Methanovulcanius yangii: one gene and its partner. The protein of the gene in region 1 interacts with the protein of each later gene in a pairwise test. Links are inferred from orthologs where the notes say so. Each region holds a gene or a part of one and is shown on either strand. Other genes may lie near its edges.

Region 1 (14,789 bases):
CGAGGTCGTGGAAGAGGAGGAGTGTCCGCCCGAGGTGATCGTGGCAAACCTCTACAAGCTCCAGAAGAAGGCCCTTGCCGGGTACAACCCGGTGGCCGGAGGCGGCACCGACGAGACCCTCTGGGAGGAGGCGCTCGCCCCCGACATGGCGGCGATCTCCCTCTCCGGGGAGCCGACCTGCTACTCCCGCCTCCCCGAACTCGTCGATATGCTCAACGCACGGGACTTTACGACCTTCGTCGTCACGAACGGCACCCGGCCGTGGGTCCTGGAGAAGGTCCACCCGTACCAGACCTATGTCTCGCTCGACGCCCCGGACAAGGAGACCTACCTGAAGGTCTGCCGCCCGATGGAGGACTACTGGGAGGATATCCGGACGTCCCTCTCCCTCCTCGGATCCCGCCGGTCGGCGATCCGCGTCACCGTGGTGAAGGGCCTCAACGACTTCGCTCCCGAGAAGTATGCGGCGATGATCCAGGACTCGGGTCCCGACTACGTCGAGGTGAAGGGGTACATGTACCTCGGGTACAGCCGGAACCGTCTCGAGCGGCACAACATGCCGGATCATGCGGAGGTGCGGGACTTCGCGAGCGAAATTGCGAAATACTGTGATTATGATATGTACGACGAGAGCCCGATATCACGGGTGGTGTGCCTGACACGGCGGTAAATATGAGATTTAATGCAGAAGAATTCAGGGAGCTTTCACGGACGGACTTTGAACACGCATGGCACCGGGGCCCCTCGGTCGTCGACCCCGTCGGCCCTGCGGACCGGTACCCGAGAAACATGTTCCGGCGTGCACAGGCGCACCCGATCGCGGAGACGATCCAGCGCCTGCGTGAGGTCTACCTTTCCATCGGCTTCGACGAGGCGCGGGTGCCGCTCTTCATCGAGGAGCAGGATGTGTACCGGCAGTTCGGACCCGAGGCCTCGGCGGTCCTCGACCGGGTCTTTTATCTGGGCGGCCTCCCGCGCCCGAACGTCGGCATCGGAAAGGAGCGGACGGCAAGGATCGAGGAGCTTCTCGGCCGCACCCTCGGCGAGGACGGCGAGGAGCGCCTGCGAAAGACCCTTCACGCCTACAAGAAGTCTGAGATCGACGGGGACGAGCTGACCTTTGAGCTTGCAAAGGTCCTCGACTGTGACGACGGGCTCGTCGTGCGAATCATGGAGGAGGTCTTCCCCGAGTTCCGCGAGCTTGCCCCCGAGTCGTCCCGGACGACGCTTCGCTCCCACATGACCTCAGGGTGGTTCATCTCGCTCGGGGCGATGTGGGACAAGCTTCCCCACCCGATCATGCAGTTCTCCATCGACCGCTGCTTCCGCCGCGAACAGGAGGAGGGGCCGACGAGGCTCATGACCTACCACTCCGCCTCCTGTATCATGGCAGGCGAGCACATCACCGTCGAGGACGGGAAGGCCGTCGCGGCGGCGCTCCTCTCCGCCTTCGGGTTTACGGACTTTGAGTTCCGTCCCGATGAGAAGCGCTCCAAATACTATATCCCCGACACCCAGACCGAGGTCTACGCCCGCCACCCGACGCACGGCTGGGTGGAGGTCGCAACCTTCGGCATGTACTCCCCCTCGGCGCTTGCCGAGTACGGCGTCGAGGTGCCGGTGATGAACCTCGGCCTCGGGGTCGAACGTCTCGCGATGATCGAGTACGAGGCCGAGGACGTGCGAAAGCTCACCCATCCACAGTTCTTCCCCCGCGAGTTCTCCGACCTCGACCTCGCAAAGGGCATCGGACTCCGGGAGGCGCCGTCGACGCCCGCCGGGATGGCAATTGCAGGCGCGATCGTTGCGGCGGGGACCGCACACGCCGCCGAGGAGAGCCCGTGCTCCTTCGAGGCATGGGAAGGCGCCATCGGCGATGTGCGGCTCCGCGTGTATGTCGAGGAAGAGGAGGAGAACTCGAAGCTCTGCGGTCCTGCCGTCTTTAACGAGATCTTTGTCGAAAAGGGCCGCATCCTCGGGGTGCCCGACACCGAGAAGTTTGAGGGTGTCCGCAAAAACGGCGCCGCAACCGGGATCTCCTACCTCGAGGCGGTCGCAAACCTCGCCGCATCCCGCATCGAGGAGGCGGCGCAGGCCGGGGAGCCCGCCCGTGTGCAGGTGAAGATGGTGAAGATCCCCTCCGAAGTGAACCTGAAGATCGACGAGTACGTGATGCGCTACATCACCGACAACAACAAGAAGATCGATGTCCGCGGCCCCGTCTTCTTCGCGGTGCGCTCGGAGATCCTCTGATTTTTTTATCTGGCGATTTTTGTCCTGTTTGCCGGCCATCCTCCGCGCAGGCTCGCCGGAGAGGCCATCCTGAAAGCTATAAGCCCGTATCTCTCCTATGCTCTCCCATATGACCGGGAGCACCGCGACCCAGCTGGAGGGCCTCTCCTCTCTTATCATGACCGCCCCTACGTGGAAGCGGTCGGCGGCGATCATGGTGCTTCTCGGGGTCGCCATCGAGTTCATGGCATGGCTGGGGGGCCTCGACCCCCATGACTTCGGGGCCCATTTCGGGCTTTTGGGGTTCACCCTGCCCGGCCTCATCGCGCTTGGCCTGACCCGCCCGCTGGTCCGGATGTACGGCAGGGACATCACGTGGGACTGGTCGGGGCTCATCGCCCTCATCGCGCTCGTCATCTGCGTCATCGTCTCCTATACCCCGCTCCTCCTCTTTGCCCGCGACTATCTCCCGCTCTTCTACGCGTCGTCCCTCGGGATCATCTTCGCGGTCCGCCTGCTCCTCCTCGTGACCGTCGTCGACCGCTCCGTCGCCCGGATGCTCGCCCCGGCGCTTATCCAGAGCCTCTTTGCCACCCTCTTCTGGGCGACCGTCATCCCCGGCATCCTCGTCTACTCGGTCGTGCTGCACATCTTCCTCGGGCTGGGGACGTGGTTCATCGTCTGGATTCTTGAGCGGCCGATGAAGGCGGCGCTCGGCGTTTCGCCCTTGGCCTTCGCAAACGCCTTCATGGCGTACCTCATTGAGGGGTCGCACGCATTGGAGGAGTTCTTCCGCGAGATGGGGGAAGCCGTCCGGGTTGAACAGGCGACGATCTTCTTCCGGCGGGAGGGGAAGGAGGAGGCGGTCTTCACCGTCCCCGGTGTTCATCCCGGCCCCCTCGGCGAGATCGGCGGGTCGAACCTGCCGAAGATCCTCTATGATGCGCTCGGATGCCCGGCGGTGATCGCCCACGGGGCCTCGACGCATGACTTCAATCCCGTCTCTGCATCGGAGATCGAAAAAGTGGTCGCCGCGGTCGAAGAGGGGCGGCGGACCGCGACATGGTCGGCGACGGCGACGCAGCCGGTGCGGGCCGATTCGGGGTCGGTCTCCGTCCTTGCGCAGGCGTTCGGCGACACCGCACTTCTCGTTGCGACCCGCTCGCCCCTCATCACCGACGACCTCGACTACGCCGTCGGCCTTGCCATCATGAAGGCGGGCGAGCGGCACTTCGCCCATGTCGCCTTCGTCGATGCGCACAATTCCTTCCCCTGCCTCCCCCCGCCCGTCCTTCTCGCAAGTCCCCTCGCGGAGGAGTACCGGGAGGCGGCGGAGGAGGCGTTTGCTGCGCTTGTGGATGCCCCGCAGGTCCCGTTCGCGGCAGGGTTTGCCCGCGTTGACGTCCCGTTCACACGGGAGGAGGGCTTCGGCGACCTCGGCATCATGGCGATGGTTGTTCGCACGGACGACAAGGAGGCACTCTATCTGGTCTTCGACGGGAACAATATCCACGAGGGCGTCCGCGACGAGCTGCGAGATATGTTTTTGGAGGACTTCGACGAGTGCGAGATCATGACCTCCGATACTCATGTGGTCAACACCGTCTCCGGGATGAATCCCGTCGGCCTCGCAGTCCCGCTGGAATCATTTTCTCCCCTTGCCCGTGAGGCGGCCGACCTCGCCCGGGCGGACGCAGCTCCTGCATCGGCCGCCGGGACGACAGCCACCTGCAGGGATATCGTTGTATTCGGGTCCCAGCGGATCACCCAGCTTGCCGGGCTCGTGACCGGCAGTGTCGGGATTGTCGCCCCCCTTGCCCTTGTCATCCTGATCGTCGCTTTTCTCTCGACGGTGACGGTCTTTTTCCTCCTTGCCGGATGACCGTGTTCTGTACGGGGGAAAGACGGGGCTCCTCCGCAGGATAAGATGGAGGAATATCCCGCCCCTGCTTCAAGGCTCGCGGCGGCGGGAGAGAAAAGACGAACAACTGGTTCTGAAAGACCTGGGAATCGTGAAGGAAATTTTTGAAAAGAGTATTTTGCGGGAGGAATTCAGGTAATTTTCTCCCGCTGTTCCCGGGCGGCGACGAGGATGGGGGCAATCGTCTTTGAATAGACGCTTCGTTTTGCCAGCCGTGCCAGGCGGCGGACATAATGGATGTGGGCAATCTGTATGCCGATCAAAAGACCGAAACAGATGGAAACAATGGCTATCAGCAGTGCGTTTACCAGGTCGATCATGCGTATCTTCTTCCTTCTCCGGTCACGTTCTCGTATTCAGCGGTCTTATAGGTCTCCCGCGGTCTCTTCAGCTCTGCTGCTCGAGCTCATCGATGAGGGGCTCGAGGGAGTCGGTCTCCTGGCAGGCGTCGGCCACCGTGAGAAACCGCCCGTTGAAGTGGGCGGTCAGACCCACGTAGCCGAGGATTACCCCGAGAACCGAAGATATTGCCATGATTCCCAGGTAGAGCCAAATATCACTCATTTCCAACGATAAGGGATACGCCCTCCCGCCCATTAACCTTTTTCTCATCTCCGTGAGGCCGGAAGAGGGCAGGAGGATTGATAGGAACGAAGGATGTATCTTCCTGCATGAGTTCATCGGACCCATCCGGCCAGCCCTCCGGCGGGACATCGGGATGTCCCTGGATACGGTGGGGCTTTGCCGGCGGGGTGGCGGGGCTTGCGGTCACCTTTCTTGTCTACGCAGGGGCATTCTTCGTGGCATTCGGCAACCCCACCCCGTTCGCCCTTGCCTATCTTGCATTCGTGGAGAGCTTTACGGCATACTTCGGTCCTGCCTGGTGCATGTTCGGCGGGTTTGCCGCCGGCGCCTGGCTCGCATGCCGCAGGAGGACCGGGATTACGGACGAGGTCCCGTGATCCGGACAGCAGGGAATATCCCGGCCTAATCATAGCTCCGGTCGATATCCTCGTCGGTCTCTTCGGAGACGAGCGGAGTGACAAGGGTGATGTCCACTCCCCCGAAGATCCCCGCCGCAATGTTGTAGATGACCGCAACAATCGCTCCCGCAAGAAAGCCGGCGACGGCATAGACGAGGGTCATCACGAAGATCGCCACGAGTGCCATGAGGAGGCATCCGCCGTGAGCGAGGGGAGAAATATCCAGAAACGGCATCGCCGCCATCGCGATGAGGCCGAGAAAGACCGTCAGCACGGCAACGATGAATCCGACGATGAGCGAGATGGCGGCAAACATTTTGGCCATCGAAAGCACCCCGATACTGCGTATTTCTGTCATGTGGCAGCCTCTTACCAATGCACCCAGATATGCATGCGCCTACATATACCTTGGTCCCCTCAGGAAGGGTGAGGGTTGACCCGGACGGACAGAAGCACTTTTTTCCCCGGCGCACCGAGTCTTGGTAATATGGACGGGGAACGGCTGAGTTTTACGCGGACGATTGCGTCATCGGACTGTATCTTCATCATCGGGGTCGCGGGTGACTCGGGGTCGGGCAAGACCACGTTTACCCGGGCGCTGCGCGAGATCTTCGGGGAAGGCCTCGTCTCCACCATCACGATGGACGACTACCATACCCTCGACCGGGCGGCACGGGCGAGGGAGGGGATCACGCCCCTGCACCCCGATGCCAACAACATCGCCCTGCTGGAACAGCATCTTGCCGACCTGAAGGCGGGACGGACCATTCAAAAACCGGTCTACAACCATGACACGGGGACGATCGAGGGGCCCGTGCCCTTTTCTCCCACGAAGATCATCATCGTCGAGGGTCTCCATCCGCTCAGCACTCCTGCCCTCAGGGCGCACCTGGATGTGACGCTCTTCGTCGACCCGGGGGACGAGGTGAAGCATGCATGGAAGATCGCACGGGATGTCGGCGACCGGGGCTACCGCCGGGAGGATGTCCTTGCAGAGATCGAGGCGCGAAAACCCGACTACGAGGCCTATGTGGCGCCGCAGAAGAACCATGCCGACGCCATTCTCCGGGTCTCTCCGTCGGCGTATGACTCGAAGGGCACCCGCGGGATGTATGCCGTCACCCTCATTCAGGAGCAGTTCGACCACACGGTCAGGAACATCACCCTCCCGCTGGACCTCTTCGCGATGACCTCGCTTGCGGAGCGTGACTTTGCGATTGCTTTCCGGGCCGAGCGTCTGAACGGCAGACGGATGGGGGCCGTCACCTTCGACGGGGAATTCCGGTATGAAGTGGTCCGTCGACTGGAAGAGGCGGTCGAGGAGCAGACCGGGGTCCATCCGATTCGCATCTTCGAGGGGAAGGAGTATGTGACCGCGACCGAGGCGGTGAGCCTGATCCTCGCATGGCGCATCATCAACCGGAGAATCTTCATCGAGGAGTCCGGGCCCGGCTGCAGGACATAATCACCCTCCGTCGGCTCCGGGAAACCGGGTGATCAGGCATTCCCACGATTGATACATTCCAGGAGGGCAAGGGCGCCCCCCTTGTCGAGGGGGCTGTTGCCGCTGCCGCATTTTGGTGAGTAGATGCACGAGGGGCACCCTTCCTCGCACCGGCACCCGCGAATCATCTCTTCCGTCGACGCCGCAAGGCGGCAGAAGCGTTCGAATGCCTTCTCGGCAAGCCCGACGCCCCCCGCATACCCGTCGTAGATGAGGACCGCGGGGTTGCCGGCGCCGGGGAAGGAGACGGAGGAGATGCCGCCAAGATCCCACCGGTCACAGAGGACGTGGGCGGGCATCATCGCTATCAGGGCATGTTCCAGGGCGTGCAGGGCACCGGCGCTGTCGTGCCCCTTCGCTTCGATCTCCTCGATGACCTCCCCTGCAAAGGTGATGAGTATCGCCCGGGTTTCAAAGGTCCGTTCCGGGAGGGAGAGGGGGCGGGTGCCGACAAGGTCGCCGAACCGGGTGATATGGTATGCCGGGACGGATTCCGTGATCGTCGCAGGCCCGAAAGAGAGCGTGCCCCATGAGGCAGGGACTGTCCGTTCGGCGGCGACCTCCTCCGGGACGGAGTTCGTGATTGCCCGGGTCTGGACGTCCGTATCATACCGGCGGGCCGTGATCGTGGCCGTCGCGGGGTCGAGATCATCGACGAGATAGGTGACCCCGTGGTGGAGGAAGACCGCACCCGGATGTGCCTCATGAAATGCCTGCGCCTCGTTCATCGTCTCGAGGAGCGTGCCGCCCGCAAGGAGGCGGTAGGTGTCATGTCCGGTCCCGCTGAGGGAGACCATCTCCGCCGCACGGCCGGTGCCCGAGTAGACGTATCCGCGCTTCGTGGCGGTGACAAGGCCGCTTCCGGCAAGCGCCGCAAGTATTCCCGGGGCTGCCTGCCCGAAGAAGGCCTCCGCCTCCGTCCCTTCGAGCGGCATCTCCGCCGCGGCGCACATCAGGTGGCCCGCCATGACATAGGGATTCGCCGCGTCGATGACGGCATCCTCCACGCCGCCGTTGAAGAATGCGGACGGGTGGGACATGTAATACTGGTCGAGAGGGTCGGTGCCTGCGAGGAGCACCGCAACCGACGTTCCCTCTCCCCGTCCTGCCCGGCCCGCCCGTTGCCATGTCGCCATGCGGGTGCCGGGAAACCCGGCGAGGAGGACCGCGTCGAGGTCGCCGATGTCAATGCCGACCTCAAGAGCGCTGGTGGCGATGATGCCCCGGAGGGCTCCGTCCTTCAGGCGTGTCTCGAGTTCCCGCCTCACCGCGGGGAGATAGCCGGCGCGGTATGCGGCAACCTCCTCCTGCCGTTCGGCAGGGAGATGGCTCCGGGCCGCCTGAAGGAGGGACTCTGCCCCCTGGCGCGAGCCGGTAAAGCAGATCGTCTGGTGTCCTGCATCCGTGAAATGCTGAAAGAGGGAGGTGGTGGCCCCAAAGAGGCTGCCGGCAGGTTTTCCTGCAGAGGGGTTGTAGAAGAGAAATTCCCGTGCAGAGCGGCTGGCCTTTCCAGTCACGGGATGGCATGGACGTCCGGTGAGAGCTTCTGCGAACTCCCCCGGGTTGCCGATCGTTGCGGTTGCACAGAGGAACTGCGGCGATGCGCCATACCGTTGGGCAATTCGCCGGAGCCTTCGAATCAGGAGTGCAGTATGGGCGCCGCTGATCCCCCGGTACCAGTGTGCCTCGTCGATCACGACCAGCCGGAGGGATTTCCAGAATGCCCGCCATTGGGAATGCCACGCCATGGTGTGATGCAGTTCGTGGGGGTTGGAGAGGATGATCCGGGAGTGTTCTCGGATGCCCCGGCGCAGATGCTGCGGGGTGTCACCGTCGTAGACCGCTGCGCCGGCGGAAATGCCGGTCGCCGTCTCCATATCACGTATCGTGCGCAGCTGGTCCTGGGCGAGGGCCTTGGTGGGGTAGAGGAAGAGCACCCGTGCCTCCGGGTCTGCGGCAAGGAAGGTGAAGGCGGGGGTGGTGAAGGCAAGGGTCTTTCCCGACGCCGTCGGCGTCGTCAGGATGACATTGTCGCCCCGGTGCAGGGCATCGAAGGTCGCCGACTGATGAGCGTAGAGGGATATCCCCTTGCCGTCGAGGTACTGCCGGATCTCTTCGGGGACGGGATTTTCCGGCGGACAATATTCCGGGGGAACGGCCGGGATGTGCTCGACATGAGCAATCCGTCCGGTATGTCGGGGGTTCCGGAGAAGGGCGGCGCAGGCCGCATCTACATCTCCGATGGCAGACTCCCCCCACATCCTTCAAGAAGACGTTCGTAGAGGCGGGCGAGGCTTGCCACGTCCTGCCGGTTATGGTCGACGATGGGAACGAGAGGGCCGGGGTTCCGGGAGCGGAGGTAGGCGGCATAGTATTCGGGCACATACTTCCCCGGCAGGTCGTCATCCCGGAAGATTCCCAGTGCCAGTTCCTCGATGGTCGAAAGCCGGCAGTCGGGAAACTCTGTTCTCCAGCGTGAGCGCGACGGGTGGAGGAGATCATAGTGAGGTGGTTCGCCGGGAAATTCCATCCCGTAATAAGCGGCCCGGTCCCGAAGATACGGCAGATCGAAGGACCTGCCGTTGTAGGTGACGAGGGCGGTGGTGCCGTCCGCCATCTCATCCAGCACCATAGCAATCGCGGCGGGCTCCTCGGCAATATCCCGGAGCAGGTACTGGGTGACGTGCATCCGTCCCCCGCGAATCCGGCCGGTCGCAAAGAGGACGATCGGGCGCGAGAAGAGCCCCATTGTCTCGATATCAAAGAAGAGCAGGTCATCGGTCCGGCAGGGGAGGGAGAAGAGGAGGTTGAGGGGGTGCGACGCCGGAAACCGCATGCCGACGTGCCTGCCGAGGGCGTCCCAGTCTTCAGACGCCAGCAGTGCCGCGAGGTCGGTTGCCTGCCTGCCGAACCGTGGGTGGCGGGTGAGGCTGCTAATTGTGGTATGGCCCCGCATTCGGAGGTCTGCTGCCGTCCTTGGCCCGATGCCATGTATCAGCCGGAGTTCCTGCATCAGCGTCCGGGAGAGGGAGCCGGCTTCCGGGCGGGTGATGTGGCACGGCACAACAGTATGGATGGCAAAACAGTCTCCGAATGATGTGCGGCACTCACTCCCGGAGAAGACCTCCTCAAGAATGCACCCCTCGTATTCGTTCAGAAGGGCGTATTTGCGGGCATGGAAGGAATGATCGGCATAGCCGGGAAAGAGATGGTCATGGTGGCGGGAATATGGCATCGCCGCACTATTCACGCCGGGTGTTGACACACGCTGCCAGCGTTTAGCAATCTGGGCCGCAAAATCCACAGGTCTTCCCTTGTACGGAAGGCGGATCGCTATAAATTGAGATGCCGTGGGGAGTGAAAGTGTTTCCCGTACACCCCCACGGGATGGCGGGGGCCTATCGCGGGCGATATATTATATGGCATCACACCTCTTCTCAGGATGGTTCGTATGCACCCGCAGGGAATGGTCGCCGTCACCGTGCTCGCCGCCCTCATCCTCTCCGCAGGATGTATCACCTCTTTGATACCGGCAGGAGAGCGGGCGGATTATCCGTCGATCGATGATGTTGAGACGGGTGAGGGAACAATCTCCGTGGAACACGTCTTTTCATTCCAGGACCGGGAGTTGACCATTCCTCTCACCGTGGATACCGATCTCTATGCCGATGCCGCCGGTTCCCGGAAATCAGTGGTGCTGTACGGGGATTGGGACGACGATGAGGAGTGGGTGATCGGATCGTACCAGGCATTCGCCGGTGATTCGCGCCTGGAGGAACTCTATGGATCCCTGCGCTCGGCGCTGACCGGTATCCGGACATCGATGGGACTCACCGATGATGAATATCTCGAACTGATGGCTGCATATGCCCAGTCCATGATCTACGAATCACCGGAAGGGGAACAGACACCGCGGTTTCCGGTAGAGACGATCGTCGAAGGAAGGGGGGACTGCGACGATACATCCATCCTCCTCGCAGGTCTCCTCGCACGGGAAGGATATGATGCCGTCCTCTTCTATTTTGAGGAGGAGAACCACATGGCAGTCGGTGTCCGGGGACCGGGGGAGGGATTCATGGCGACAGGATACGAATACATCGAGACGACCGGCTATCGACTCCCCGGTGTCCCGACCGAAGAACTCCAGAACGGAATGACGCTTGCATCCCGGCCGCTCCTCATCCCCATAGGGGGTGGCACCCTTGCCTACGGCGCCGGGGATGAGTCGCGCCGTATCGACGCAGCCGCGAAGGCTGCCCGTGAGTATGCTGCTGCGAAGGAATCCGAGCTGGAAGAAATCGACGCTGCAGTGAGTAGCCGGTACGATGAGATAGCAGATATACGCGACCAGCTGGAAGATGCAGCGAGGCAGGGCAATACGGCAAAATACAACCGGCTTGTTCGTGAGCACAACCAGGCCGTGGAGGCATATAACGCCCTCCTTGCTGAATATGATCGGCTTTACGCCGACTACGAGGCGTATGCAGGGCTGAACAATTATATCGCAGGTCACCAGTATGATCGTCCCGGCACGAGTGTATATATCCGCGAGTGGACGGCATCAACCGGCCTGCCCCTCTTCTCCTGAACTCCCCGCCCGTATCTGTTCAGGCCGAGATGATTGCGGCGATGGGAGCCTTCCGGAGGGGGGAGGGGGCCGGGCATTCGGCAGCTTTCCTGCACATGTTCGAAGAGAACATCGCGGTCTTTGACATCTGGCTTCTTCGGACGATGACCGGGTAGTGTGCGGCCCGTGATGCGATGCAGATGAAGGTATCTGTCATACTTCTACAGGGAAAATTTACTATATATCCCGGCTGTCCGGGCGCGGTGTGAAAGTATTCCGTTTGCCCATGCCGGTATTCCTTTATTCCCTTCCCACAAATATTAGAGGAAGTTGGTTCTATGCTAAAGGTTGAAAATCTCCATGTCGAGGTGGGGGGCAAGGAAGTCCTTCACGGCGTCAATCTTGCGATAGGTGAGGGAGAGACGCACGTGCTCATGGGCCCGAATGGCTCGGGGAAGACGACACTTCTCCGTTCCATCATGGGATTCGGGAATTATGACATCACTGAAGGGCGGATTCTCTTCAAGGGTCATGATGTCACAGACATCCCGATGCATGAACGGGCACGCTACGGAATGGGTCTGATGTTCCAGCGGCCCCCGACCATCTCCGGGCTCAAACTCGGCAAGCTTCTCGCGGCCATGTCCGGCGTGCACCCGGAGAAGATCTATGAATATGCCGATTCGATGAAGATGACCGAATTCCTTGAGCGTGATATCAATGCGAATTTCTCCGGTGGGGAGATCAAGCGCAGCGAAGTCCTCCAGCTGATGGTGCAGCAGCCTGACTTCGTGATGCTCGATGAGCCGGAGAGCGGGGTGGACCTCGAAAACATCACGCTCATCGGCAATGCGATTGCCCGCCTCGTGGAGAAGGACCGGCACATTGTCAAACGCCAGAAGTCTGGTCTTGTCATCACCCACACCGGCTATATCCTCGACTATCTCGAGGCGGATGCCGGGCACATGCTCTGTGACGGTGAGATCCGCTGCAAGGGCAATGCACGGGAGATACTGAAGGTGATTCAGGAACGCGGCTACAAGGAGTGTATCGAATGCACGAAGATATAGATACGATGAAGAACCTCTCCGAAGAAGACCGGGTCAGGCTGGAACAGACCGGCATGATGCTCTCCGCGGTCAACCGGTGCGGTACCTACTTCCAGGCGGACCAGGATGTCGTCCGGTCCGAATGTACCTACGAGGGTATTGAGATGCTCCCGACCGACATTGCCCTGAAGAAATACGAGTGGCTCGGCGACTACTACTGGAACCTCGTCGACAAGGACAAGGACGAATATACCCGGTACGTCGCCGACCAGAAGATCAGCGGGTATACGATCATCGCCCGCAAGGGGAGCAAGAACATCTTCCCGCTCGAGACCTGCCTCTTCATGCAGAAGGACGAGATCCAGACCGTCCATAATATCGTCATCGCCGAAGAGGGCGCCGAACTTCACCTGATAGCCGGCTGTGCCTCGAGCCACGCTGTCAGGAATGGGGCCCACTACGGTGTTACGGAGTTCTACGTCGGAAAAGACGCTCTCATCTCCACCACCATGATCCATACATGGGGGGAGAACGTGGATGTCTACCCCCGCAGTGCAACCCTCGTCGAGGAAGGCGGGACGTTCCTCTCCAACTATATCTGCATGAAACCGGTATCGCACATCCAGATGTACCCGGTGGCACGCCTGACAGGCGAAAATTCCGTCGCACGCTTCAATTCGGTCGTCCTCGCGCCGGAAGGGTCGCATCTCGACCTCGGACAGCGGGCCGTTCTCGAGGCGAAGGGAACCAGTGCCGAGCTGATCTCACGGGTCATCACCCGTGGAGGCGATGTGATCGCCCGCTCCCATATCATCGGGGCGGAGGAGGAGACCCGCGGGCACATCGAGTGCAAGGGACTGATTCTCGACGGCGGGAGCATCCATGCGGTCCCGGAGATCGAAGGGCGCCTCTCAAACACCGAACTCTCCCATGAGGCGGCGGTCGGCAAGATTGCCCGCGATGAGATCGAGTACCTGATGGCACGCGGTCTCGACGAGGAAGAAGCGACGGCGACCATCATCCGCGGATTCCTTGACGTACGGATTCAGGGACTGCCGGAGACCCTCCAGAAGCAGATCGATGCGGCAATCGACGCTGCCGAGGACGGGTTCTGATATCATTCATTTTTTATGGCGCTGCACGACTGCACACGACCGTTTCCCGAACCCCCGATGACCTGGCCGGGAGATCCCGTCCCGACAACGGAGACGGAAGCATCGGGCGAATACACGATAACACGACTCACCTGTGCGAGTCATAACGGGACACATATTGATGCTCCGGCACATCTGGTCGACGGTGGGATGACCGTTGACGAGATTCCACTTCCGGTTCTCCTCGGGCCGGTGACGGTCATCGACCTGAGTGGTGGCGATGGCCCCATTCTCCCGGAGGACCTGAAGGATCAATGTGGTCCGGGAGTGCGCATCCTTGTAAAGACGACCGACCGGTATGTGACGGTGTTCGACCCGGCATTCCGCGGTCTTTCCCCGGCGGCAGCGGAATGTCTTGCAAATGCGGGTGTCATACTGTTCGGCATCGACACCCCGTCGGTCGAGGAGTATGGAGGTGACGGGAGTGTGCACCTAACCCTTCTGGGCGCCGGGATGCCGCTCCTGGAAAATGTTGACCTGACCCGGATAGCCGGGGGGGATTATTATCTGATTGCACTCCCATTACGTCTTACCGGCGGTGATGGGGCGCAGGTGCGGGTCATCCTTTCGGATACGGAGGAGATATTTCATGGATATGATAACTGACGCAGTGCGAAAGATGGAAGAGGTCATTCATGGCAGCGGGTGCCAGGACAGCAATATACGGATACGTCGGTCGCCCGATGCAGATGTCTGCAGGTACGAACGCGGCGTTCCCCTCGTCTTTGAGTATGGAGGGGTGAACGTCGACTGCGTCACTAATTACCCTCTCGAAGCGACGACCCGGGTGAATTTCATGTTCGGGGCACAACTGGATACCCCGGAAAAACGGACCGCTGCCTGCGGCATCATGAACGCCATCGGCAGGTTCCTCTGTCTCTGCCGCAGCGGGCGTGCCTGCCGCCCGGAGGACCATGCACCATGTATGACGCAGCTGGGGGAGCACCTTGCTGGGAGGAAGGTCTTTGTCGTCGGACAGGCCCCCGCCCTCCTCGGTCTTGCAGGGGTCGCCTATGTGGACATGCCGGGAGAAGCGGATATTCTTCTCGTGCCCGGGGACGGGCTCTTCCGCGAGGAGGCGGTCCGGGTCGTGGATGCATGGCGGGATGATGTCCCGATACTTCTTGTCGGCCCGTCGACCGCGGGTTGTGCGTCATTTCTGGGTATCGATCACTGGTGCCCGTATTCGCGGTAATGGCACGGGAGGCCGTCCCCTGCCATTTTAGTGCGACTCCTTTCCGTGCCTAATCCCTCTTCTCACAATATTTAACATACTCAGACACCGAGTATTATCTGAAGCACAATGGAATTTCAGAACATCCGCGATAATAAGAAATTCATTATTATCGGCCTTATCCTCGTCTTCATGGTGGTTGCCC
Region 2 (14,763 bases), 1.0 Mb from region 1 along the record:
AGCCTCGGCTATGACAGTGCCGTTGCGACCGGCATCGCAGAGAGATGCGAATATGAGGGCGTCAGCTTTCTCCGGGGAACGATTATCCCCGGCGCGTCGATGAAGGAAGTCATCCGGGCAGTTCGCGAGGATCGCGGGGCATCGGATGTTGTCATGGTCTGTGCCGGCGATATGTCGTTCAACCGGGCCGTGCTTACCTACCCGGGAGTGCATGTCCTCAAGGGAGTGCATGCCGTTCACCGGAGTGCCTTCGACCATGTTGCGGCACGATCGGCGGCGGACCGGGGTGTGGCAGTGGATATCGATCTTACGGTCATGACCTGCCTGAAAGGGGTGCGCCGTCAGCGTGCGATGGAGCGCCTCTCGGATGTTGCGCGCCTGTCCCGGAAGTACGAATTTCCCCTTACGGTCTCCTCGGGTGCGCATTCCCTCCTTGGTGTGCGGTCCGTGCGGGCTGCTATCCATCTGCTCTCGGTCATCGGGCTGGATGATGCCGAGGCGGCGGCAGCCCTCGGGGGGGTCCGTACCGTCGTGGACAGGCCAAAACCTGTCGAGGTGATCGAATGGTAAAACCCAGGCCGCCAACGATGCGGACGAACTGGCGGTACATCGCAGCACAGATCGTTCCGGCTTCATTCGTCCCGGACCCTCGCGAGGTCTATTATGCGATCATCGATGCATCCACGTGGATGTGGGGTGATGTTGTGACCTCGGCGATGCAGCCGGCGGTCATCGAGGCAGTCGCCGGCCGGGTCATCATCCGGTGTGCACGCGGGCATGAGGATGCCCTGGAGGCTGCCCTTGCCGCCGTCACATCGGTGAACGGATCCCGCGCCGCCATCCATCCGGTGCGAACCTCGGGGACGCTCCGGGCCCTTCGCAGGGAGGTTCCCGTTCCTGCGCCTGAGGAGGACGGGAGGATGGTGGACATGAAGGGAGAATCCTACCGCATATTGAGTCAATCAGGTCAAAAGGTTGATTTAGTAAAGGACGGTATTAAAAAACAGGTATCACTATACGTTACTCAGGAAGACTTGGAGGAATACAATGCAACCAATGCAGGCACAGATGGGATATGACAGGGCGATTACGGTTTTCAGCCCTGATGGCAGGCTCTACCAGGTGGAGTATGCCCGTGAGGCAGTCAAGCGGGGAACAACCGCAGTAGGAATCAAGTGCAGCGACGGGGTTGTCCTCATCGTCGACAAACGTGTCAGTTCACGTCTTCTCGAGCAGTCGTCGATCGAGAAAATTTTCATGATCGACGAGCACATCGCCGTCGCGTCCTCCGGACTCGTCGGGGACGCCCGTTCGCTTGTCGACCGGGCGCGGGTGGAGTCGCAGATCAACCGGGTCACCTACAACGAGTCGATCGACATCGAGACGCTTGCAAAGAAACTCTGCGATCATATGCAGACCTACACCCAGTTCGGCGGCGCCCGTCCGTACGGCACCGCTCTTCTCATCGCTGGCGTGAGCGAAGGCGTGCCACGACTCTTCGAGACGGACCCGTCGGGCACGCTCCTCGAGTACAAGGCCACGGGCATCGGGACCGGCCGGCCGGCCGTCATGAAGGTCTTCGACGAGGAGTATGACGAGGCGATGGGAATGGCCGACGGCATTCTCCTTGGTCTCCGTGCGCTCCATGCGGCGACGGAGGGCAAGTTCGATGTTGATACTGTCGAGATCGGTGCGATCCCGAACGAGACCGGCATTTTCAGGAAGATGACGAAGGACGAGGTCAGTGAATACACGACGAAGTTCGAGGCCGCGACACCGGATCAGTCCGAGTAGGTGATGCGCATTGATCCCTCTTGACCAGGCAGTGGTTGCCAGGCTGGACAGTCACGGGGAACGGTTTGAGATACTTGTGGACCCCGATATGGCTGCCCTGATCCGCCAGGGCGAAGAGATCCAGATCGAGGATGCCGTAGCGGCACTGTTCATATTTGAGAACTCTTCGAAGGCGGAGAAGGCATCCGAAGAGTCGCTCAAAAAAGTCTTCGAAACAACGGAATTCGAACCAATTGCGCTCCGTATAGTCAAAAAGGGTGAAATCCATCTGACGGCGGAACAGCGCAAGGCGATGATCGAGGCCCGGCGGCGCAAGGTCGTCACGTTCATTGCGCGCAACGCCATCAACCCGCAGACAAAACTTCCCCACCCGCCACAGCGTATCGAGATGGCAATGGAGGAAGCGCGGGTCAATGTCGACCCGTTCCGCAACTTTGAGGAGCAGGTAAAAGACGTCGTCAAGGCGCTTCGGCCGATACTCCCCATCAAATTTGCCGAGATGAAATTCGCGGTAAAAATCCCCGGCGATTACGCTGCGAAGGCATATGGCGAGATTGCCGCCGCCACGACCATCGAACGTGACCAGTGGCAGAACGACGGGTCGTGGATATGCGTCGTCCGCATCCCTGCGGGGATACAGGATGAGTTTTACAGTCTCATCAATCGTGTCTCGAAGGGAGACGCGGAAGTGAAGATCCTGGATCAGGATTAATAAAGGTTAAGAGTAAATATATACAGACACATCAGGGGTATTTCATATGGCAAAGAAAGGAAGACAGAGAGCGAAAGGCCGTATCACCGGGAGTGCCGGCAGGTTTGGTCCCCGCTACGGCCGATTCATCAGAAAGCGTGTCAACGAGGTTGAGAAGGTATCCCGCGCAAAGCATGTCTGTCCGCGCTGTGATACGCAGGCAGTCTCGCGCCAGGGTACCGGAATATGGGAATGCCGCAAATGCGGATTTAAATTTGCAGGCGGTGCCTACGTGCCGCAGACCCCGAACCTCAAGGTCGCACTGCGCACCATTGAGCGTTCTCTTGTAAAGGAGTCGTGACGGTCCTTGGCAGGATATAAATGTGCACGGTGCAAGCAGAAAGTCGAGATCGACGTGAATGTCCGCTGTCCCTATTGCGGGCACCGTATACTTTTTAAGGAACGCGGAGCAGGAATCAAGCACCTGAAGGCCAGATGACACTGGTTACCACGTCGCGGAAACCTGTTCCCGAATTGCGAACCTTTTCTAAAGACCTTGCATTTACTCTGGAGGCGTCCTACAAGCCGCGGGGAAAGGCAGGCCTTGGCGTTGTCCTTGAAGAAGATACATGCGTTCTTGTCGTGTACCGCGAGGCTGGGGACATCATCGTTGACGTCTATGCATCCGGCGAGAATGTGGCTGCGCTGAAGTTTCCGTCATTTGAAGTGAAACGGCGTGAAGGGCCGCTCTCCCGGGGGATTCAGACGGGCAACCAAACGGTTTATAATGCACTGATAAAATATCTTGATGTTACTCTTACCGAAACCGGCGGAGACGTTGTTTCGTTTCACGGCCCCCAGGGGAGGCAGTATGTCCTCAGAAACGTCAAATGTGCAGGTGCATGAAGCAGTATTCAGGTTCATGCCGGACCGTCCGCATCTTGTATATCAGGCAGTTCTTCCCGAACTGGAGGATATCGGGCGCTCACGGGCTCTCCTCACGTGCGACGTGGACGGCGGTCTGACCCTGAGCGTTTCCGGGGAAGATGTGCCTGCCCTGCGGGCAGCCCTGAATACGTATCTTCGACTGGTGATGATTGCAGAAGAGATGCAGGAGGTAATATTTACATGAATTCGATACCACCCAAAGTCCAGAACCAGATTGCAATGCTGCAGCAGGTGCAGCAGCAGCTCTCCACGATTATGCAGCAGAAAATGCAGTACGAATTGATGGGAAAAGAGGCAAAGAAGGCGCAGGAAGAACTGAATGATATTGCTGAGGATGCAACTGTCTACGTGACCATAGGGAGCGTGATGATGCAGCAGAACCGTGACAAGGTCGCCTCGGACATCACCGAGAAGATCGATACATTCGAGCTTCGGATCAAATCGCTTGAACGCCAGGAGAAGGCCCTTCAGGCAAAGCTCGAACAGCTTCAGGCACAGGTGAAGGCGGCCCTCGAGGGCGGCCGTGCACCTGAGGCCCAGTAAATTCTTTTTTTTAAAATATTGATTACCTGGCCCTGTAGACCAGGTTGAGTGCATTGATCATGGCATCGACCGATGCGAGCACGATATTGTCCGACGATGCGGATGCATCGTAGATTCTGCCCTTCTCGTCCTCGACTGCTATCGTCACATGGCCGATGGCGTCACTGCCTCCCGAAATGGCGGAGACGGAGTACTCCTTCAGCTGCATGCCCCTGGGTACGATGCCCAGGAGGGCATTCATCGCAGCGTCGACCGGACCATTGCCCGTCCTGCAGCAGATCCTCTCAGCGCCGTCGACGGTCGCCTTGACGGTGGCGGTGGCCAGAACGTGGTTGCCGGTGAGGATGGCGATGTCATCCAGTAAGATGTTCTTCTCGATGGACGACTGGCCGATGACCGTCTCTGCAATCTCATAGAGATCGTTTTCCGTGACCTTGCGGCCTTTGCCCGAGATCTCCTTGATGCGCAGGACGATATCGTCGAGCTGTTCCGGGGACGTGGTGATGTGCGCCTCGGAGAGCATCTGGCCGACCGCATGGCGCCCCACATGCTTGCCCAGTTTCAGGCGACGCCGGTGGCCGACCATCTCGGGGGTCATGATGCCCGGTTCGAAGGTGGAAGCCTCAGAGAGGACTCCCTGGGAGTGGATGCCGCTTTCATGGGAGAAGGCATTGTCCCCGACCACCGGTTGTGTCGGCGCGATGCCGATCCCCGAGAACCGCGAGACCATCCGGGAGGTCTCGACCAGTCGTTCGGTAACGATGCCCGTCTCCATCCCGAAGATGGACGTAAGGGACATTACCGTCTGGGCGAGGTCTGCATTCCCTGCCCGCTCGCCGATGCCGTTGACCGTGACCTGCACCTGTGATGCCCCTGCCTCGGCGGCGGTGACGGTGTTTGCGACCGCCATCCCGAAATCGTTGTGGCAGTGGATGTCGATGGGGCAGTCCACGTTGTTGCGAATGAACCGGACCAGTTCATGCATGGAGGTCGGCGTTGCGATGCCGACCGTGTCCGGGACGTTGATGATGGTCGCCCCGGCGTCCACCGCCGTACGGTAGACCTCAATCAAATCCTCCGACGGGGTCCTGGTCGCATCCATCGCAGAGAACATTACCTCCCCGATATAATCGCGGGTATACCCGACGATATCAGCGGTGATGGCCAGGACTTCCTCGTGACTCTTTTTGATCGTGTGCCTGCGCTGTACTTCCGAGGTCGGGATGAAGACATGCACCATGTCGACGCCGCAGTCGATGGCGGTGTCCACATCACTCCGGATGGAACGTGCCAGGCCGCATATCTTCGCACCGGTGTTTTCCGATGCTATGGTGCGAACAGTCGCCTTCTCATCGACAGAGGATGCGGGAAACCCTGCCTCGATCACGTGGACGCCGATATCGGCGAGTTGATGCGCGATGGCTATCTTCTGGTCCAGTGTGAAGGAGACACCCGGTGTCTGTTCACCATCCCTGAGGGTGGTGTCGAAAATAGTAACAGCTCTCGTTTCAGTACATTTGTCGCCCAAGAAAGCGATCTGCCGCAGATTCTGCGACGGTTCCGTTTGATCTCAGTTGCTGAGACATGCACCCCTGTTATCTTTACTGGAATAAAAAGGGATGGTATCAGGACGATTCGGGGTTTCCAGCTCAAATCATAATCTTTAATACTTCAACTGTCATATATTGTAGAGCACCACGGAACCAGACCCGCCTTAACTCAGACTGGTAGAGTGCGCGGCTGTAGTATGGTTTGCCGAAGTAGGTAACTGCGCGGCTACCGCGATGTCCCCGGTTCGACTCCGGGAGGCGGGATCTGTTTAAAGTGTGCAAACGAGCCCAGGTAGTGTAGGGGCCTATCATGCAGCCCTGTCACGGCTGCGACACGGATTCGAATTCCGTCCTGGGCGTATTCATTTTTTGTTTTTCATTCGGCAGAGCGTGGAGCCTTGCGTTCCGCCACATGCTTTCGCATTCTCAAGACCATTCTCTTAGGGAAGGGGAAAGAAAAAATTGGAATTATTGACGTTCGGTCAGATGCCAGACCGGTGTTCCTTCCGAACCGAGGTCCACCTTGAGATATGCTTCCTCGTAGTTGAGGCTGGCAGGGACTTTGAAGAGTAACAATGCCTCCACCGTTTCCTTCCTGTCCAGATACTGCCGCGTGTATGCCTGCCCGAGGGGTTGCAGATAGCCTGACGGGGACTCTGCCGCGTACTCCTCTCCATTCCATATGATGGTGAACTTTGAGGGTTCTGGCGTCGTGATGCGCGAACTGCCGCCTCCGCGGTAGCCGTAATGGGTGACCTCGACGACAGGCAGGACGTATTTGTACCCGTACCCTGCGAGAACCTTCTCCTCCTCGCCATCTTCGTTGGTGGTGAAATAGAGTGTGGAACCCTTCACGCCGGTGATCTTCATGGAGATGTCGTTGACCTTCTTTGCGTCCTGGAACCGGTAGAAATCATGGAGGTACAGTGCATGGGGGAAGATGTCCTCATCGGGCAGATCAATGAGGGCCGTATTTATCGTACGCATATCCAGCCCCGCAAGGGCGTTGTTGTTGTGCTCGATCCCGGCGATGAGGTAATCATTGCCTTTCCGTATGGCATCCGGCTGGGTAAAGGCCGACCCGTACCAGAGCATGGCCCCGGCATACTGATAGTTGTCAATGCCTTCAATGAATTCAGCGATATCATCGCGGTACACGGGGCCGACGGGGAGGGCGGATATCTCGGTTTTTATACTGCGCGCTTCACTCATCAGCTGCATTGACGCCTCCTTCATCAGGTCGAAGTCATTGTTCAGGGCACCCTCCGATATGCGGGAGACGATGCCGTTGAGTGCGATGGTCTGTTTTTCAATGGTATCGCGGATCTCTGACGGTTGGACATAAAGTCCGTATTTGTCAAATTCCTCATAGGAGATGCCCGGGTCAACCTCGGGAATGAGCCGCTCATCGGGGTCTTCATAGCCGCAGCCGACGAATGAATCGTCATAGCGCAGTTTCGTCCAGTCATCCTGGCAGATGTAGGAGCCGCCGCCCCATCTCCCGTCAAATGCTGCCAGTTCTTCTGCGGTGATGAGTGCGTAAAAGACGGGAGTGCCGGTGTCCTGCGTCACAAATGAGACTGCGACAAAACCTGTATCCGATCCTGCATCGCTGGTCATGACGGTACGGGTTATGGCGGTCGCATCAACTTCATATCCCCAGAGGGTATTTTCGAGCATCCCCGGTGTCCCGTTGATGACCACGGTGGCCATCGCTCCGTATGGACGCCCGAGATGAGCGGAATTCCCTAAATCGGGGTCGGTGAAGAGATTGTAGGTCGTCATCTCATAGGAGGTCATGGCCTTCCCTGCACCCTCGAAGGTCTGTGACGCTTCGATGAATGCCGAGAGAATCTCCTTCTGATAGTTGAAACTGCTCTCGGTCTCACTGGCGCTCACCGTCCCTTCAATCGACGGCCGCGTCGGCACCTCCCGGAGGGCTTCGGAGCCTGCCGGGTTGGTCAGGTTGCCGATGGTATGGAAGAGAGACGCCTCTGCCGGGGTTACATTGACGGTGGCCTGTGAGGAATTATTCAGGAAAAATGGCATTGTGCCACTGTCAATAGCGATGCCCCCTGCCATTATGATGAGTACCACAGTGACAGCAAGGACAGTGTATTTTCTTGTTTTTTGTGGGGTGTCAGCCATACGATCTCCTGGTGTCCTGCCTCTTTACCATGTAAAGAGAGAGTTCATTTCCATAATAATTTTTTACTGCGGCAAATGAGAAAGTTTACTATCGATTTCCCGAAACCTTGTGCAGAGATGGAAAGGTGAGTACCAATGGACCGTCTAAATGAGATAAACAGCATCATCTCCTCCTGCCTGGAAACCGATCCGAAAGCCAGAGGTGCCGCTATTCGGGAATTTGCCCAGCTGTATTCGGATGAGACGGGAATGGAAATGGCGCTGCAGCTGAAAAACAACGGTAAGGAACAGCGTGCCCGTGCCATGGAGGCCCTTGCCGCTGCGTCACCTGCAAGCCTTCCCCTTCTCATCTCGCTGATGGAGGATGGGGACTGGATTGTACGGTACCGGGCCGCCGAAGCACTCGGTCTTTCGGGCGATGCGGGTGCAGTGGAAACGCTCCGTTCGCACCTGACGGATACAAAGGACCATGTACGGTATATGGCGGTGAAATCCCTCGGACTGCTGCATGGCGAAGTCGCGGCAGAGGAGATCGCAGAACGTCTCTGTACGGATGAAAATCCGTATGTCCGGCGCATGGCGGTGCGCACCCTTGCCCGGATGGCTGCCGCGGACTATGCAGATCTCTTCCGGTGTGTCCGGCAAACGGAAGGGGATGCAACGGTCATTGCCGCTCTTGATGAGGCTCTTGAGGGAATGGGGGAGAATGTCTGAACCGCGGGATGAGATGGAGTGCGACAGAAAGGGGGCGGTATTTTCCGTTCTCCTCGTCGCCGTATCGCTGGTCGTTCCGGTTTCGGTGTATTATATCGGAAACGGCATCGGTGCGGGTGTTGCCTTTCCGCTGTTCCGGTACCAGCAGACGTATCTCGGCCCCTCCCTGATTACGCTTGTCAGGGATGTCGACCTTGTGACATCCGGCGCCATCACCGGAAGAAGTGCACTGGTCCCGTTCTTCTGGCTTGGGGGGGTTCTGTTGTGCTGCGTGGCACTTGTTTTTGCCTGCCACCATGTCCGGAAGCATTCCGGAAGTAGCCGAAGATATGCGGGAATATCCCTCATCGCGGCCGGGTTGGCATATCTGGGAGGTACCATCGCACAATACGGGTTCTCATTTGCCGGGTCGTCCGGCTTCGCCATACCGATAGGTGCTCTCTTCATGTGTGTGGCCGGGTGGTTCATTGTCGCCGGCTATCCCGGCATCTGCGGTTACAAAGAACGGGACGAAGGTCTGGCTGAGGACGACCCCCTCCCGGACTATTTCGGAGAAGAATAAACCCGGATATCAGATATCCTGGTCATCTGTTTTTGGAAAGAGTGTCTCCATTGCACCCATGTCGCCGTGGGCGGTGGAGTCGAGGGTGATCGGGGTGATGGAGACCATGCCGTGATGGACTGCATACACATCGGTCCCTTCGGGTGCCTCGTCGACCAGAGGTCCGTTGATCCAGTAGTACGGGCGCCCCCGGGGATCGACGCGTGTCTCGACACCGGTGTGAAAGAGCTTGTGGGCAAGCGTGGTGACGGCATAGCCTGCATAGGGGCCCGGAGGCATGTTGACGTTGACGACATCGGTATTCGGCGGAAATCCGGTCTCCAGCAGTCGGAGGACGATGTCGCGCACTGCTGTCTTCGCATGCTCGAAGTTCGCCGACGAGTACTGCGGGTTGTCGAACTTTTCTCCCTGGTCCGAGACCTGGATGGAGAAGGCGACGGCAGGCGGTCCGTGATTCGCCGCTTCCAGTGCCGCACCGATGGTCCCCGAGGTCATGATGGACTCGAAGGAGAGGTTCTCCCCGATGTTGATGCCGGACACCACCAGGTCCGGTTTGATGCCGAAGGCATACATTGCAAGGATGACACAGTCGGTCGGTTTGCCGTCGACGGCATGGGCATCCCGGCCGTGAAGAACCACCCTGTGCGCCCGGATGGGGTCGAATATGGAAATGGAGCGGCCCACGGCGCTTTGCTGGGTAGAGGGTGCGAAGACATGGATCTCGGCGATATCCGCAAGTGCGTCATACGCCGCCCAGAGGCCTTCCGATGTCACCCCATCGTCGTTTGTCAGGAGAATAACCGGTTTCATCCAATCTCAACCATCGTTGGGACGAGAAGATGAAAAAGGGTCCGATCGTCATACTCATCTCTCCGTCAGTGCAATACTGTGGCAATGAAGGTATTACTGGCCGAATATTCCGTCTTTCACGACCCGGTCCTGGCCCCCGAAGGGGAGGCGATGCTCAGGGTCATTGGCGACAGTTTTACCCGGTGCGGGTATGATGTAGTGTCTCCCGAAAAGGGCGACTTTGCAGATGAGCTCCGGCGGCTTGCCCCGGAATGCGATTTCGGGCTGGTGATCGCGCCGGACGCCCTCCTCGGGCGATATACAAAGATCATCGAGGATCTGACGCACAACATCGGGTGCGGCTCTCTGAATTGTGCGCTCTGTGCCAACAAAATTCAGGCAGGCCGCATTCTCGCCGGTCATGGGATTGCGGTGCCTGAAGAAGTGGAGTCGGGCAGGCGCGTCATAAAGGAGGTGTCGGGGGCAGGAACGGTCAATATGCGCCTTCGGGATGAGGAGCCGGGCGCTGGTGAATTCGGCCAGGAATTTATCGAGGGAGAGCATCTCAGTGTCAGCCTTGTCGGGAGCAGGTTTGTGGGGGAGGCCTGCCTCTACTACAGCGGGGCGGAACCGCTGGTTCTCTCTCTCAATGCGCAGCACATCGCTCTTGACGGGGATATGTTCTCGTTTTCCGGCGGAACAACGAATGTCGATCACCCGCGCAGAGACGAGATAGTGGGGACGGCAGTGAAGGCGGCCACCGTCCTTGGGTGTCAGGGGTATGCCGGGGTTGATGTGGTGGTGACAGATGAGGTGTATGTGGTCGATGTCAATCCCCGTCCGACATCGAGTCTGGTGGGCATCGACGCCATCATGGACGAGGAGATTGGTGACATCCTCATTGATGCATCGAAGGGGATTCTCCCCGGTGAGGTGCACCTGACAGGCACGGCACGATACGACAAGTCCGGGCAGGTGGTGATCCGGTGATCGGCATCGATGTCGGCGGAGCAAATCTCAAGGTGGTGACTGAGGGCGGTGTGGATATCCATTATTGTCCCCTCTGGCAGGAATCCCCGATTGCCGATATCCTCGCGGCATACAGCGGCGAGTCTGCGGCTGTGGTGATGAGCGGCGAGCTTGCCGACGGATTTGCAAACAAGACCGAGGGTATCGGGTTCATCGTCGATGCGGTCCGGACGGCCCTTCCTGATGCGGTGTTCTACGGGACGGACGGCACCTTTCACGCCGGGGCGGACCGGAGCCTTGCGGCGGCAAACTGGCTTGCGTCCGCGGACTGGCTCAGGGGGCGGTTTTCCGATGCCATCCTTGTTGATATGGGGAGCACCACGACCGATATCATTCCCCTCGAGCCTTTTGATGCACTGAAGGGCCTCACCGACGTCGACCGTCTCCAGAGGGGGATGCTCGTGTATACGGGCATTCTCCGCGCTCCCGTGGCATCGCTCCTGCGCTCGGTCTGTCTTGCGGGAACGCAGACACTGGTCAGCAACGAACTCTTTGCGGTCAGTGCGGATGTTCACCTGGTCCTGGGGCATATCGGTTCCGGTGAGTATACGGTCCCGACGCCCGACGGCGCGGCCGTGGACATCCCTGCTGCACTTCAGCGCCTCTCGAGGGTGGTCTGTTCCGACCTGGACGAGATAGGAGAAGTTGGGGCCCGGGAAATTGCCGGGGCATTCTGGGAGGAACAACTCTCGCTCATACGCTCACAGGTGGAGCGGCATGACGCTCGGCGGGAGAAGGAGCTGGTATTTGCGGGTGTTGGCGCACGGGTCATTGGTGGCGCCCTTGGTGGGGTGGTGCTTTCCGACCTTATTGGTGAGATGTCGGATGCCCTGCCGGCATGTGCCGTGCGGGAGGTGGCGCTACGGACCGAAGGGCACTGAGCATTCTTCTTCTGGTCGGCTCAGCTCTGGTATCTGTCATCTTATGGATGGCCGGGTTTCCGTTATTTTTTCTCTTCCTGTTTATTCCACTGATTCCGTTTGCCCGTCCCCATCGCAAGAAGAAATGCCCGGTGTGCGGGTGGGAGACGGGCGGAGCCGAAGAGTTCTGTCCGTGGGACGGAAGTCCGCTCGGGCCCCTGGAATGAACGTGCCGAGAGGTCAAAGATGGAGAGGGGGATGTCAATCCCGTACATCTCGATGACTTCGGGGTGGGGGAGGTCATTTCTCCCGGCATAATTTCTCAGGGTTCCCCGGTCGACGATGATATTGAGTGACCGGAGAATTCTGGCGGCATGGTGAAACGGATGTTTTTCTATAAGGGTGGTGCAGAGGTCCACCACCGGCATTCCCATCCTGGTGTCCGGATAAAAGGGTGAGTCGGCGTAACAGAGGCGACCGCACTCCGTGCAGTAAAACCTCTTTACGAAGACATGAATCTGCCTGCGTGCTCCTTTCTCGAGGATCGTTGCATATTTTTTCCGGCGCATGTCATGGGCCTTCACCTCGCCGCCGCAGAACGGGCATGCTGCACACTCGGAAAAGATCGCGTCGTCAGCCGAGGTGATGGCCGAGGTGACGATGTCGCCGAGCATCGAGGGGATCTGGACTTTGCGCATGGATGTGTCTGCATGGTTTCTTTCAACCGGCACGTATAGTTCTTCCGACCATTGCCGCCCTGCAGGGAATTCTGCTGTCGGAAACGTCAGGATTAATGATGATGCCGACGATGAATGTTGGTTATCGAATATTCCTGCCGTCCGTTAAGGAGGGTTGGAAGGTGATATGATGTCACAGAGGGCAGTTGACGCGGTATTTCAGGGACTCTATCTCTTCACCGATCTCCGGGCCGTCCTCCGGGAGACGGCTCCGGCGCACCGGCTGGATGAGGAGCAGAAGGCGGCAGTGGCAAAGGCACTGGAGAAGCTACGAAAACAGGTGGATATTCTTGAAAAGGAGCTTATAAAATGAAATGTGCAGGGGATATCGATACCCGTGAGGTCGAGGAGCTCTATGTCAATATCGATCCCATCCAGGCAGGCGGACGCCTGACGCCGGAGGCACATAAGGCCGTCATCGCCTTTGCCGACGGGTATTCGGTCTGTGACAACTGCCTCAAGCCGTTCCGGCTGGACTATATCAATAAACCGCCGATTGCGCAGTTCCACCGGGATGTTGCCGAATGGCTCAATATGGATCAGGTTCGGGTGGTTCCCGGCGCACGGCGGGGGTTTCAGGCGGTTGCAAGCACGATGGTGAAGAAGGGCGATCCCGTCCTCCTGACGGCGCTCTCCCATTATACCGAGTTCGTCTCCCTCGAACAGTCGGGAGGGGACATCCACGAGATTCCCAAGGATGCAAACAACCGTATCACGGCGGAGAACGCCGCCATACGGCTCGATGAGGTGACGAAAAAGTACGGCCGCGCGCCCGCCCTCCTTTTCGTCGAGCACGTGGACTACCAGTACGGCAATATCCACGAAGTGAAGGAAATTGCAAAGGTGGCACACCAGTACGACGTCCCGGTGCTCATGAACGGGGCATATTCGGTCGGCATCATGCCGGTGGACGGGAAGGCGTTCGGTGTTGACTTCGTTGTGGGGTCCGGCCACAAGAGCATGGCGGCGCCCGCCCCGTCGGGAGTCCTTGCCGCAAATGGCGAGTATGCCGAGCGGGTCTTCCGGACGACCCAGGTGAAGGGAGATGTGACGGGCAGAACCTTCGGCATCAAGGAAGTGGAGATGATGGGGTGCACCCTGATGGGGGCCCCTGTCGTGGGCATGATGGCCTCCTTCCCTGCAGTGAAGGCCCGCGTCGAACAGTGGGACCACGAAGTGGCAAACAGTAACAGGGTGGTGGATGCCCTCCTCTCCATCGAGGGGACGACAGTGGAGAGCGAATACCCGCGGCGGCACACCCTGACCCGCATCAACACGCTGGGCTCCTATGACAAGGTGGCGGCGACGCACAAGAAGAAGGGATTCTTCCTTTCGGGCTCGCTGAAAAAGAAGGGGGTCATCGGGGTGATCCCCGGGTCGACGCGGGTCTGGAAGTTCAACACCTACGGACTGAACGACATGCAGATAGAGCATGTCGCCCGCTCCTTCGTCGAGGTCGCCGAAGAGAACGGGCTGTCCGTCTCCTGACCTTTTTTTATATTTTTTACTCGTCGCGTTCAATGAGGCTGCCGTTGCGGGCTGCATGGATGGTGACATGTTCGATGGCGGTCTCCACGAGCGATGCAATGTCGAGCGGCGCTTCGTCTTCGAGGACGGTTGCCGGTTGAGCCGCGATTGCCGGATGTTTGGGGACGACCCGACATTCCAAATCGCCGGCGCTCTCGCGGAAGGTGCCGATGGAACGTGCGAGGGTGACGATCTCATCCTTGTCGTAGGTGATGAGGGGCCGGAGGATCGGAAGTTCCTGTGGTGCGACCGCCTCGATCACGCTCATGTTGGCAAGCGTCTGGCTTGCGACCTGCCCGATGTTATCCCCCATCACGATGGCGAGGTGCTGCTGGCGCCGGGCAATTTCCGCGGCCACCCGTACCATGAAGCGCTTGCAGAGGAGGCACCTTGTCCGGGTAGCGCCTGATGCCACCATGGCATCGAAGAATGCCTCCATCGGCACGGAGATGAGGCGCAGCGTGCGTCCCGGGCACCAGGTGGAGAGGGTTTCGAGGTGGCGCAGTGCGCCGGGTTTGACCTGCTCGCCGGCATATTTTCCTCCGTCCATGTGAATCAGGGTGGGGATGCATCCCCGGCGCATCATCAGCCAGGTCGCGACCGGGGAGTCGATACCGGCGGAGAGGAGGGAGAGGACATGGCCCTGTGTCCCGAGCGGGAGGCCCCCGGGTGCCGGGAGGATTGCATCATAGACGAGACCGCCGAACTCCCTCGCCTCGACGTGGACTTCATAGTCGGGGTTGGTCAGGTCGACGGTGATGCCGGGGACGGCATCGAATATCCTTGCCCCCGTGGAGGCCCCGAGTTCCTGGCTGGTAAAACCCTTCATGCCCGAACGCCGGGCCCTGACGGCAAAGGACATCCCCTCCTT

The links.
Region 2: the proteins of sepS (region 1) and pscS interact in binary tests that used the Methanocaldococcus jannaschii proteins (3 or more experiments, as listed by UniProt). The link is inferred for Methanovulcanius yangii from one-to-one orthologs.

What each region holds. Positions count from the first base shown.
Region 1 is NZ_LTBL01000001.1:2,135,637-2,150,425, forward strand. Bases 4-2,962 are described here. They hold sepS (O-phosphoserine--tRNA ligase), read left to right. Parts: upstream 4-672; coding sequence 673-2,253; downstream 2,254-2,962. Other genes in these bases: twy1 (4-demethylwyosine synthase TYW1), read left to right, coding at 4-670; AZH53_RS10540 (DUF2070 family protein), read left to right, coding at 2,363-2,962. In the rest of the region: more of twy1, read left to right, coding at 1-3; more of AZH53_RS10540, read left to right, coding at 2,963-4,114; AZH53_RS10545 (hypothetical protein), read right to left, coding at 4,285-4,473; AZH53_RS10550 (hypothetical protein), read right to left, coding at 4,541-4,717; AZH53_RS10555 (hypothetical protein), read left to right, coding at 4,825-5,115; AZH53_RS10560 (hypothetical protein), read right to left, coding at 5,141-5,494; AZH53_RS10565 (phosphoribulokinase), read left to right, coding at 5,624-6,601; AZH53_RS10570 (DEAD/DEAH box helicase), read right to left, coding at 6,634-8,901; AZH53_RS10575 (ribonuclease H-like domain-containing protein), read right to left, coding at 8,871-9,944; AZH53_RS10580 (hypothetical protein), read left to right, coding at 10,092-11,228; AZH53_RS10585 (hypothetical protein), read right to left, coding at 11,248-11,424; AZH53_RS10590 (ABC transporter ATP-binding protein), read left to right, coding at 11,546-12,277; AZH53_RS10595 (SufD family Fe-S cluster assembly protein), read left to right, coding at 12,262-13,371; AZH53_RS10600 (cyclase family protein), read left to right, coding at 13,387-14,016; AZH53_RS10605 (hypothetical protein), read left to right, coding at 14,000-14,605; AZH53_RS11420 (STT3 domain-containing protein), read left to right, coding at 14,714-14,789. UniProt on the Methanocaldococcus jannaschii protein: Catalyzes the attachment of O-phosphoserine (Sep) to tRNA(Cys).
Region 2 is NZ_LTBL01000001.1:1,130,900-1,145,662, reverse strand. Bases 11,831-14,763 are described here. They hold pscS (O-phospho-L-seryl-tRNA:Cys-tRNA synthase), read left to right. Parts: upstream 11,831-12,674; coding sequence 12,675-13,853; downstream 13,854-14,763. Other genes in these bases: thiI (tRNA uracil 4-sulfurtransferase ThiI), read right to left, coding at 13,870-14,763; AZH53_RS05685 (hypothetical protein), read left to right, coding at 12,493-12,678; AZH53_RS05690 (hypothetical protein), read right to left, coding at 11,831-12,326. Also shown: AZH53_RS05780 (RNase P subunit p30 family protein), read left to right, coding at 1-570; AZH53_RS05775 (Rpp14/Pop5 family protein), read left to right, coding at 564-1,079; psmA (archaeal proteasome endopeptidase complex subunit alpha), read left to right, coding at 1,048-1,794; AZH53_RS05765 (ribosome assembly factor SBDS), read left to right, coding at 1,805-2,506; AZH53_RS05760 (50S ribosomal protein L37ae), read left to right, coding at 2,553-2,846; AZH53_RS05755 (DNA-directed RNA polymerase subunit P), read left to right, coding at 2,853-2,984; AZH53_RS05750 (Brix domain-containing protein), read left to right, coding at 2,981-3,391; AZH53_RS05745 (KEOPS complex subunit Pcc1), read left to right, coding at 3,384-3,617; AZH53_RS05740 (prefoldin subunit beta), read left to right, coding at 3,614-3,976; AZH53_RS05735 (2-isopropylmalate synthase), read right to left, coding at 3,999-5,504; AZH53_RS05720 (hypothetical protein), read right to left, coding at 5,995-7,674; AZH53_RS05715 (HEAT repeat domain-containing protein), read left to right, coding at 7,810-8,388; AZH53_RS05710 (hypothetical protein), read left to right, coding at 8,381-8,950; 5'/3'-nucleotidase SurE, read right to left, coding at 8,960-9,760; AZH53_RS05700 (ATP-grasp domain-containing protein), read left to right, coding at 9,845-10,729; AZH53_RS05695 (hydantoinase/oxoprolinase family protein), read left to right, coding at 10,726-11,649; and 2 more genes. UniProt on the Methanocaldococcus jannaschii protein: Converts O-phospho-L-seryl-tRNA(Cys) (Sep-tRNA(Cys)) to L-cysteinyl-tRNA(Cys) (Cys-tRNA(Cys)).